DNA from 2 places in the Sutcliffiella sp. NC1 genome. Region 1 is predicted to be linked to the other one. Evidence: riboswitches for the same ligand, from Rfam matches in the RefSeq annotation. Region 1 holds a riboswitch; the other holds the start of a gene.

Region 1 (5,291 bases):
CTGGGTTCGTACCGTGTGCAGAATCCGGAACGATAACTTTCGTACGATTTGTATCACCATTATTCTCGTGATACGCACGAATCATCATTAATCCAGTCCACTCACCGTGTGCACCAGCAGCTGGTTGAAGTGTCACTTCATCCATCCCAGTAATTTCTTTTAAATGTTGTTGAAGGTCATACATTAACCCTAGCGCACCTTGAACTGTGCTTTCATGTTGTAACGGGTGAATATGAGCAAATCCAGCAAAACGAGCTACGTTTTCATTGATTTTCGGATTATACTTCATTGTACAAGATCCAAGTGGATAGAAGCCAGAATCTACACCGTGGTTTCGGTTAGATAGTGCTGTGTAATGGCGCATAATATCTAGCTCAGATACTTCTGGTAAATTTGGTTCTTCTTGGCGTATATAATCGGCAGGAATAACGTCTTCCACATTAATAGTTGGAACGTCCATTTCCGGCAAGCTGTAGCCAATTCGGCCTTCTTTCGATAGTTCAAAAATTAACGGTTGGTTTCCTTGCTTATTCATTGCCATCCCCCAATTCTTTCACAAGTGTATCAATCTCATTTTTTGTACGTAGTTCAGTTACGGCAATTAACATGTGATTTTTCAAGTTTGGATCCGTTTGACCTAAATCATATCCTCCAATAATTCCTTTAGAGAGTAAATGTTCATTTATTTCTTCAATTGGTTTATTTAAGCTCACTACAAACTCGTTGAAGAATGGTCCCGAAAATGCTATTTGAACACCGCGCTGCTCAAGCTGTTGTTTCGCATAATGAGCTTTTTGTATATTTTGGGTAGCCATATCTTTTACACCTTGTTTCCCAAGGGCTGTCATCGCAACAGATGCAGCTAGTGCATTTAATGCTTGATTTGAACAAATATTAGAAGTCGCTTTATCTCGACGAATATGTTGTTCACGCGCTTGTAATGTTAATACGAAGCCTCGTTGACCTTTTTCATCTACTGTTTGACCTACTAAACGGCCAGGTACTTTTCTCATTAATTTAGATGTTACAGCAAAGTAACCACAATGTGGTCCACCGAATTGTGTTGGAATACCGAATGGTTGCGCATCTCCAACAACGATATCTGCCCCTAGTTTACCTGGAGGTGTTAACGCACCTAAAGAAAGTGGGTTAGACGAAACAACGAACATAGCTTTTTCTGCATGTACTATTTCTTCAATATCTTTCAGTTTTTCGATTTGTCCAAAGAAGTTAGGATATTGAACAAGTACTGCTGCCACGTCACTATCCATTAACTCTTTTAAAGATTCAAGGTCTGTTACACCGTCAACAGAAGGGACCTCTACTACTTCTACGTATTGACCACTTGCGTACGATTTTACAACATCTTTCGATTCTGGATGAACTGCGCTAGAAATTAATACTTTTTTCTTTCGAGTTTGACCGCATGATAGCATTGCTGCTTCCGCCAACGATGTTGCTCCATCGTACATAGAAGAGTTCGCTACTTCCATTCCTGTTAATTCACAAATCATCGTTTGGAATTCAAAAATGGCTTGTAATTCACCTTGAGAAATCTCAGGCTGGTATGGCGTATAAGCAGTGTAGAACTCGGAACGAGAAATAACATGATCCACAATAACTGGCATGTAATGGTCGTATACACCAGCACCTAAAAATGATGTATATTGCTTTAAGTTTTTGTTTTGATCTGCAAGTTGCTGCAATTCCTTCATTAATTCCGTTTCAGGTTTTGCTTTTTTTATGTTAAGTTCTCCTTGAAATCGAACTTTTTCTGGAATATCAGCAAACAATTCATCAATTGATGTAACACCAATTGTTTCTAACATTTCTTTTTGGTCAGTCTCTGTCATCGGTAAATAACGATGTTTCATGTTAGCTTCCCCCTTAATTTTTCGGACGTTTATAAAATGGAGTTTTTATAATCACTGCTTTTAAACGTTTCTTTCTCACTTGTACTTCTACTTCACGACCAAGCTCTGTGAATTCAGCTTTTAATAATGCTAAACCAATATTTTTCCCTAATGTTGGTGATTGAGTACCGGTAGTGATTTCACCAATTTTCTCATCACCCACAAATACTTCATAGCCATGACGTGGAATTCCTTTATCGATCATTTCGATACCAACTAGTTTACGAGGTGCACCATTTTCTTTTTGTTCTTTTAAAACTGCTTTTCCGAGAAAATCTTCCTCTTTATTCGGTTTAACAGCAAAACCAACTCCTGCTTCAATTGGAGTGATGTCTTTTGATAATTCTTGACCGTAAAGAGCAAGATTTGCTTCAAAACGAAGTGTATCTCTTGCACCAAGACCAATAGGAAGTACACCCAATTCTTTACCAGCTTCTAAAATAGCTGACCATAGTTTCGGAGCTGCCTCGTTTGAACAGTAAATTTCAAAACCGTCTTCTCCTGTATAGCCAGTTCTAGAAACTAATGTAGTTTCTCCAGCAACTTTAACACCATCTATAAATTTAAAAAACTTAATTTGTGATAAATCAGTCTCTGTTAGCTTTTGTAATGTTTGTTCTGCTAGTGGACCTTGAAGTGCTAATTGTGCAACGTTACTAGAGATGTTTACTATTTCAACATCTTCCGTTATATGTTCTATTAACCATTCATAATCTTTATCTGTATTCGCAGCATTAACAACTAGTAAATAGTCGTTGTCCGCCTTTTTATATATTAATAAATCATCTACTGTACCACCATTTGGATAGCACATTGCTGTATATTGCGCTCCACCGTCTTTCATTGTGGAAACGTCATTTGTCATCATTTTTTGTAAAAAGCGAAGACTTCCTGTACCTTTTACTTCAATTTCGCCCATGTGGGATACATCGAACAATCCAGCTTTCGTACGGACCGCTTCGTGTTCTTCTTTAATACTTGAAAACTGGACAGGCAATTCCCATCCGCCAAAATCGATTGTCTTACCTCCGTACTCTTTGTACAGGTCAAATATTGGAGTTCTACTTAATTGTGACACAGATTTGGCCCCCTTCACATTTTTAAAAGATTTACATTTTTTAAACAATTTGATAGAGATTTTTGTTTCTTTAATAAAAACAAAAAAGGACAGAAACCCCCCTTGTAAAAGTGAGTTCTCTGTCCTTGCACCTGAAAGTTTACCCTATTCGTATCGAATAAAGGCTTTCCCCTTTGGTGGTTCCCTAATAATGGAACGCTCTCCAGAGTTGCGTCCAGCAAGAGTCTTTTTACCTGAGAGATTCACAAATAATTTGCTTGCTCCTTCGGTGCTGTTAAAACTGACAGTCTCTCCCCTTGCCATCATTCGCTACATATTTAACGATAAAATGGGTCATAATAGAATGTATCAAATTAGTAAATAAATATTTGTAACATTCTATCGAATACTCACTATTATCCTACCACTTACACTAATAAAAAGGCAACAATAAATCCCTTAACGTTTTTATTTTTTTACTAGTATAAAGTTCGTCTTTTCTCCGAAGCAAACGATTACATATAAGCATATTATTAAATTTACAGTAAAAAAATATTTTTTATATAGAAAGGATGCTCTTCAATGAATTTAGAAATAAGCTTCGACTCGAGTTGGCAAGAAGATTTAATGAAAAGAATGGAGGATGATGGTCCTTGGTCGAACTTTGATTTATTTCAGCTTGCACTAGAAGCAGAGGAGCATATGGCGATTGAACAGTTTGAAGGGTTACAAGCTCCTAATTATTTACCAAACTTAACTCCATTGCCCCATCAATTAGAAGTAGCTAAAAAAGTAGTGGGTGAAATGAACGGAAAAGCAATTTTAGCTGATGAAGTAGGGCTCGGCAAAACGATTGAAGCTGGTCTAGTACTAAAAGAATATATGATTCGTGGCCTTGTAAAAAAAGTACTAATATTAGTACCTGCATCACTCGTTTCGCAATGGGCGATTGAATTAAATCAAAAATTTTATATACCTGCAATTGCCCAGAAAAAAAGCTATGTTTGGGAACAATGTGACGTAGTTGTTTCTTCTATTGATACCGCAAAAAGAAACCCTCATCGTGATATTATATTCGAACAACAATACGATATGGTCATTATTGATGAGGCTCATAAACTAAAAAATAATAAAACAAAAAACTATGAGTTTGTGCAAGCGCTAAAAAAGAAGTTTTGTTTATTATTAACAGCTACACCTATTCAAAATAAAGTCGAAGAAATATTTAACCTAGTTTCTTTATTAAAGCCTGGACATTTAGGAAGCGAACAATACTTTGAGGAAATATTCCAAGCGAAAGAGAGAAAACTCGAAAATGATGAGTATTTAAAAGAGCTAGTGAATAAAGTTATGATACGAAACCGTCGTGGTGATACAGGTATTGATTGGCCAAAACGACATGTGGAGTCTTGCATAATAGAATTCAACGAACAAGAACAACAGCTTTATCAAACAATTTGTGATTTAAAGCATAATGAAGAACTTCCTATTACGAGTCAATTTTCCATTTTGACATTGCAGCGAGAAGCGTGTAGTAGTCGAGAAGCCGTATTTTTCACATTAAAAAACATGGTTGAGCGCAAGACAAAAGAAGATCCAAATTATGAAGTTCCAGCAGTACTTCATAATATAAAAGAAAAAATTGATGCAGTAGCTGAAAACTCTAAAGCTCAGAAAGTATTAGAATTAATCCAAAAAATTGATGATAAAGTTATTATTTTTACGGAATACCGTGCAACACAGCTTTATTTACAATGGTTTCTTCAACAAAATGGGATTACGTCTGTACCGTTCCGCGGGGGATTTAAACGAGGAAAAAAAGATTGGATGAAAGAGCTCTTTAAAAACAGAGTACAAGTATTAATTGCGACCGAAGCTGGTGGTGAGGGTATTAACCTTCAATTTTGCAACCATATTATTAACTATGACTTGCCTTGGAATCCGATGAGATTAGAGCAACGAATTGGTAGGATTCACAGATTGGGGCAAGAAAAAGATGTTCATATTTATAACTTTGCAACGAAAAACACCGTGGAAGAACACATTTTAAAGCTATTATATGAAAAAATCCATCTATTCGAACGGGTTATTGGAGAGCTTGATGAAATTTTATCTAAGCTTGATATTAAAGATTTTGAAGATCAGATGGAAGACATTCTTCTTAACTCTAAGTCTGAAGGAGAAATGAAAATTAAAATGGAAAACTTATCATCGGTAATCCAATTTGCCGATCAGTTACGAAAGGAGTCACTAAATCATGCAGCAGCAGGAGATTCATAATTATTTAGAACGATATTTCACTGCGAATAATTGCGAAATTA
Region 2 (5,291 bases), 1.6 Mb from region 1:
CGTATACGTATATCGGCTGGAATCAAAAAAATCCGTTATTTCAAGATAAAAAAGTTCGTCAAGCATTAACCCACGCTTTGAATAGAGAAGTAATTGTTGAAAGTGTGTTAGAAGGTGATGGTCAGCTAGCGAATTCTACAGCAAGTCCAGTTAGTTGGTCTTACACGGAAGATGTACCTGTATTTGATTACGACCTAGAAGCAGCTAAAGCTCTGTTGGCGGAAGCGGGTTGGGAAGATACAGATGGAGATGGCATTCTTGATAAAGATGGAGAGAAATTCGAATTCACACTAAATGTGAACCAAGGTAATAAAGCCCGTGAACAAATCGCGGTAATTGCGCAAGAACAATTAAAAGAAGTTGGTATTGAAGTGAACATTAAAGTGCTCGAGTGGAGCGCATTTGTAAGTGCAAACATGGCACATGAGTACGATGCATGTATTAATGGATGGAGTTTAGGGGTAGACCCAGATCAAACGGATTACTTCCACTCCAAACATAGAGAACAAGGGTTGAACTATACACAACACAGTAATCCAGAGGTTGATCAATTACTAGAGGAAAACGTAAAAATCTTAGATGATGAAAAAAGATTGGAAGTTTTACACGAACTATACCAACAAATCTCGGAAGACCAACCGTATACATTTTTATACTATCCAAACGTACATTATGCACTACCAATTAACTTAGGAGGATTTGAGTTTCACCCAAGTAACGGTTTTTATAACATAAAAAACTGGTGGTTAGCGGAGTAATTTAGATTACATGTCTAAAAAAACAGGAGGCGAATGCTAGCCTCCTGTTTTTTGTATAATCTTATTTACCGTTCACAAGTAATAACGAAAAACTCCCCTGTTCTCATCGAAACCGTTCGTGTCGGAGGACCACTTATTCTTTGACTACAGAATACATCAATTGTCGTTAATCCACAAAAAGCCCTAACGTATTGGTTTCGTCCTAAATTGACGTCGGGTAATCTTCTCGTTGGCGCTCCTATAATAGGTAAGCAAAACACAACACCAATTTCTCCTGGGTGTAAAATCTCTTCACTAGCTCTAGATGTCCTTGTTCTGCCTTCTTCATCCACGATCGTAATATAATGTCCAGGAGTGAGAGTAGAAAGACTATCTAGTAAAGACTGTCTAATAGTATTGATGATATTTTCTTGCATATTTTTTAACCTCCCTTATTTTCATAAGATAGAGTATGCATTTACTAGAGTGAATGATAGGGCATGGAAGTATGTTGGCATATAAATCAACATTTATCTATGAAAAAGTGAAGTAGATTAATAGTATGTAAAATTAAAACGCCAAGCAAAAAAGAAAACCAAAACTAATAGTCTTGGTTAACAGCTTCACTTAAAAGAAGAATATCTTTATATATTTCATTCCTAATGCAAGGGTCAGGGCAACGATAATACTCATCAACTAGTTTAGTTAATTCGTATAGAATAATAGAATATACACCGTCTAGGCACTTTGTCATGGTGACCACCTTTATTAAATAGTACGAAAGTAATTATATCTAAAAAAATAGAAATGTCATAGTATGTGTGACTAATTTTTTTGTCGCTTCATTTACTTCCAGACAATTTTCATGAGCTAATCGTTATCAATGGTCGGCGATACCCGGTAGAAGGGGTAGTAGCTAAGCAGCAACTTGCTATGTTCCATAAACTAGATCATTTGTTAATTCTATTATTTTTATAAAATACTAAAATTATATTTGCAAAGTAATGCTAATGATAGTAATATTCTTTCATATAAAAAAATAAGCGGATGAAAGTTATGGGAGAGAGCAATCGAAGCCACCGAAGGAGCAAGTTTCAAAAAATACCCTTGAAACCAATCTCTCAGGTAGAAGGACCACAACTGGACGCGCCTCTGGAGAGCGTGTAAGAAGTACACCACCAAAGGGGAAAGCTTTATTGTTTTATCAATAAAGTCAAACTTTCAGGTATAAGGACAGAGCAGGGTGAAGTCACAAGGCATCTTACTGTCCTTTTTTGCTTGTACAAAAAAGGAGAGAATATTGTATGTTGGAACAACTAATGAAAAACCTCAATGATGTATTATGGGGTGCGCCGTTGATCATCTTTTGTGTGGCTGTAGGATTGTATTTTACAGTTCGTAGTAATTTCCTACAAATTCGTCACGTGAAAGAAATGGGAAAACTATTATTTAACGGAAAAAGCTCAGCTGAAGGAGTATCTTCCTTCCAGGCATTATCTTTAGCATTATCAGCCCGTATTGGGGTTGGTAACATTTCAGGAACTGCAATGGCGATTTTCTACGGAGGTCCAGGAGCAGTTTTCTGGATGTGGGTCATTGCCTTTGTCGGTGCAGCGTCCGCGTTCGTCGAGTCAACGCTAGCGCAAATTTATAAAGAAAAAAAAGACGGAGAATACCGTGGCGGTCCTGCTTATTATATTGAAAAAGGTCTAGGTTGGAAATGGTATGCTGTTATTTTTTCCATCGCAAGTTTAATCGCGATGGCCATCCTGATGCCTGGGGTGCAATCGAACTCGATCGGGATTGCGATTGACAATGCCTTTTCGATTGATAAGAAGGTTACTGGGATTGTTCTCATTATTATATTAGGTTTAATTATATTCGGTGGAATTAAACGTATCGCGAATGTTACCCAAGTTGTCATTCCGTTTATGGGGATGGGGTATATATTAGTCACACTTTCAATTATTATCGTTAACATAAGCAAGGTTCCAGAAGTGTTTTCCTTAATCTTTTCAAGTGCCTTTGGTGCTGATACGATATTCGGCGGAATAATCGGTTCTGCGATTGCATGGGGAGTAAAACGTGGTCTTTATGCGAGCGAAGCCGGGCAAGGAACAGGTGCTCACACAGCAGCTGCTGCGGAAGTTTCTCACCCTGTTAAACAAGGACTGGTACAAGCTTTTTCTATTTATATCGGAATCTTCCTAGTTTGTACATCCACCGCTTTGATGATTTTATTCACAGGCGCATACAACACGATGGACGAAGGAACGGGAGAATATGTTGTACAAAACATTACTGGCGTAGAAGAAGGGACAGGCTACACGCAAGTAGCAGTAGAATCTGTCTTCCCTACATTCGGTTCACCATTTATCGCAATCGCACTATTTTTCTTCGCCTTCACTACGATTATGGCGTATTACTATATAGCGGAAACGAATCTTGCCTATCTTGTTAATCAAAGATTTAGCAAAATCGCGTCTACCATTTTAAAACTAGTCCTTCTTGCCGCGACTTATTACGGTACTGTAAAAGAATCAGGTTTAGCTTGGACACTCGGGGATATCGGTCTTGGAATAATGGTATGGCTCAACTTAATCGCCATTCTATTGCTATCTAAACCAGCTTTACTAGCGTTAAAAGACTATGAAAGACAGAAAAAACAAGGCCTCGACCCAACCTTTAATTCTACGAAACTAGGAATTAAAAACGCAGACTTTTGGGCTGATGGGTATGAACAAACTGAGGATAAAAAAGAAGAACAGAAAGTATCATAATAGAAGAAAGCCGCCCTGTGGTTAATGGGGCGGTTTTCATTTAACTTTAAGCTTATTATTAAAAAAGGTGTTGTTCAGGCCTCTAGCATAAAAAGTAACCCCTACCTATTTAAAGTTTCCTGTTTTCGTGTTCATAAATTATTAATGATAAAAACATCCCCTTTGGTGAAACTATTAATAGGTGATTTGGGATGGAAACTAAAAAAAACTATTATATTCCAGTTGTTAGGAAGTTCTGGTATTGCCATGTATTCGCTTTTTTGTGGTTCTTATTTTCGGTTTTTATTTCTTTACCTTGGATAAAAGAATTAGGACAAGTAATTGGAATAATTCCTTCGATTATAATAATCGCTGGAATTGCCTATTTACCTGGATATTTAAATGCATTTTTGGTATTTAGTCTTTTCTTTGATAATCAACCAAAATTTAAGGTACACGATCCAACAGAGCCCGTTTCCATTTTTATTTCCTGTAAAAATGAGGAAAAGGGAATTAGTGATACCATACGTCATATTGCTAAACAAGATTATAAAGGAGATATGAACATTATTGTAATTGATAATGCATCGAAAGACCTAACTAGTAGTGTGGCATTAAAAGCGGGTCAGGAATATAATCTTGATTTAAAGGTTATATATGAAGAAAAACCGGGTAAAAATTTTGCTCTTAACCGAGCATTAGCCATGGTTGATACCCCTTTAATTATTACTCTTGATGCAGACACTATCTTAACGAAACCAGCTGTTCGGTTACTAGTAAGTAGATTATTATCAGCTCCAAACGAAATTTGCGCTGTTGCAGGTTCTGTACTTGTTCGAAATAGTCGTAAAAATTTTTGGACTAGAATTCAGGAATGGGATTATTTTTTAGGTATTGCTTCAATAAAAAGACTACAAGGATTTTACCAAGGAACATTAGTAGCCCAAGGAGCATTTAGTTTGTATAAAAGGGAAGCCCTTGAAAAACTCGGAGGTTGGGATGATGCAATAGGGGAAGATATCGTGCTAACGTGGCAGATGTTACAAATTAATTGTAAAGTATATTTTGAGCCTCTTGCAGTTGCATTTACAGATGTTCCTGAAACATTAGTTCATTTCGTAAGACAAAGAAGTAGATGGGCAAGAGGAATGATAGAAGCTTTTAAAAGAGTAAAACCTTGGAATCAACCCTCTATATTCACAAAGTACCTTACCGGAACAAATCTTATTTTCCCTTACTTAGATGTTGTATACACCTTTGTTTGGATTCCAGGGCTGATATTGGCCTTTTTTGGCTATTACTATATCGTTGGTGCGACGATACTTTTTGTTTTACCGTTAGCACTATTAACGAACTATACAATGTATCATTATCAACGAAAAGTATTTGATAAGTTAGGGTTAAAGATTAGAAAAAATATATTTGGTTTCTTTGCGTATGTATTAACGTATCAAATGTTTATGTCCCCCATATCAGTTTTGGGATATGCACAAGAATTTTTGCAGTTAAAAAGAGTTTGGAAATAAGTTTATGATTCATGAAGTTAGGTGTATTAGAGATTATGGATTAACCGAAACAGACTATCATGGCCTTTTCTTCCATAGTCCCTACAAGTTACTCTCCTTCGATTAATAGTGACAGACATTACTTTTTCTTGTTAAACTGATAGTAGTAAAGGTACATTCAGTCGAAGGAGATATGCAGATGAGAGAGGTAGCGAGTAAGAATGGTAGTGTAGAAAAAGCATTACAAGTTATTGAATGCTTTGATTTAAAAAATCCATCTTTAACATTGG

Evidence for each region. Region 1 has a riboswitch for glycine ahead of gcvT (glycine cleavage system aminomethyltransferase GcvT). Riboswitches for the same ligand answer to the same signal wherever they lie in the genome.
Region 2: linked by a shared signal. The riboswitch ahead of O1A01_RS09035 (alanine/glycine:cation symporter family protein) and the one ahead of gcvT (glycine cleavage system aminomethyltransferase GcvT) in region 1 are both predicted to bind glycine.

The regions. Positions count from the first base shown of each region.
Region 1 covers NZ_CP115153.1:3,369,006-3,374,296, forward strand. Annotated here, with positions in the region: gene gcvPB (aminomethyl-transferring glycine dehydrogenase subunit GcvPB) at 1-535, opposite strand, end outside; gene gcvPA (aminomethyl-transferring glycine dehydrogenase subunit GcvPA) at 528-1,874, opposite strand; gene gcvT (glycine cleavage system aminomethyltransferase GcvT) at 1,888-2,991, opposite strand; glycine riboswitch at 3,109-3,199, opposite strand; glycine riboswitch at 3,203-3,297, opposite strand; gene O1A01_RS17635 (DEAD/DEAH box helicase) at 3,553-5,250, shown strand; gene O1A01_RS17640 (YqhG family protein) at 5,228-5,291, shown strand, end outside.
Region 2 covers NZ_CP115153.1:1,760,011-1,765,301, forward strand. Annotated here, with positions in the region: gene O1A01_RS09020 (peptide-binding protein) at 1-758, shown strand, start outside; gene O1A01_RS09025 (hypothetical protein) at 824-1,174, opposite strand; gene O1A01_RS09030 (hypothetical protein) at 1,339-1,491, opposite strand; glycine riboswitch at 1,785-1,884, shown strand; glycine riboswitch at 1,888-1,976, shown strand; gene O1A01_RS09035 (alanine/glycine:cation symporter family protein) at 2,042-3,517, shown strand; gene O1A01_RS09040 (glycosyltransferase family 2 protein) at 3,709-5,022, shown strand; gene O1A01_RS09045 (IclR family transcriptional regulator) at 5,201-5,291, shown strand, end outside.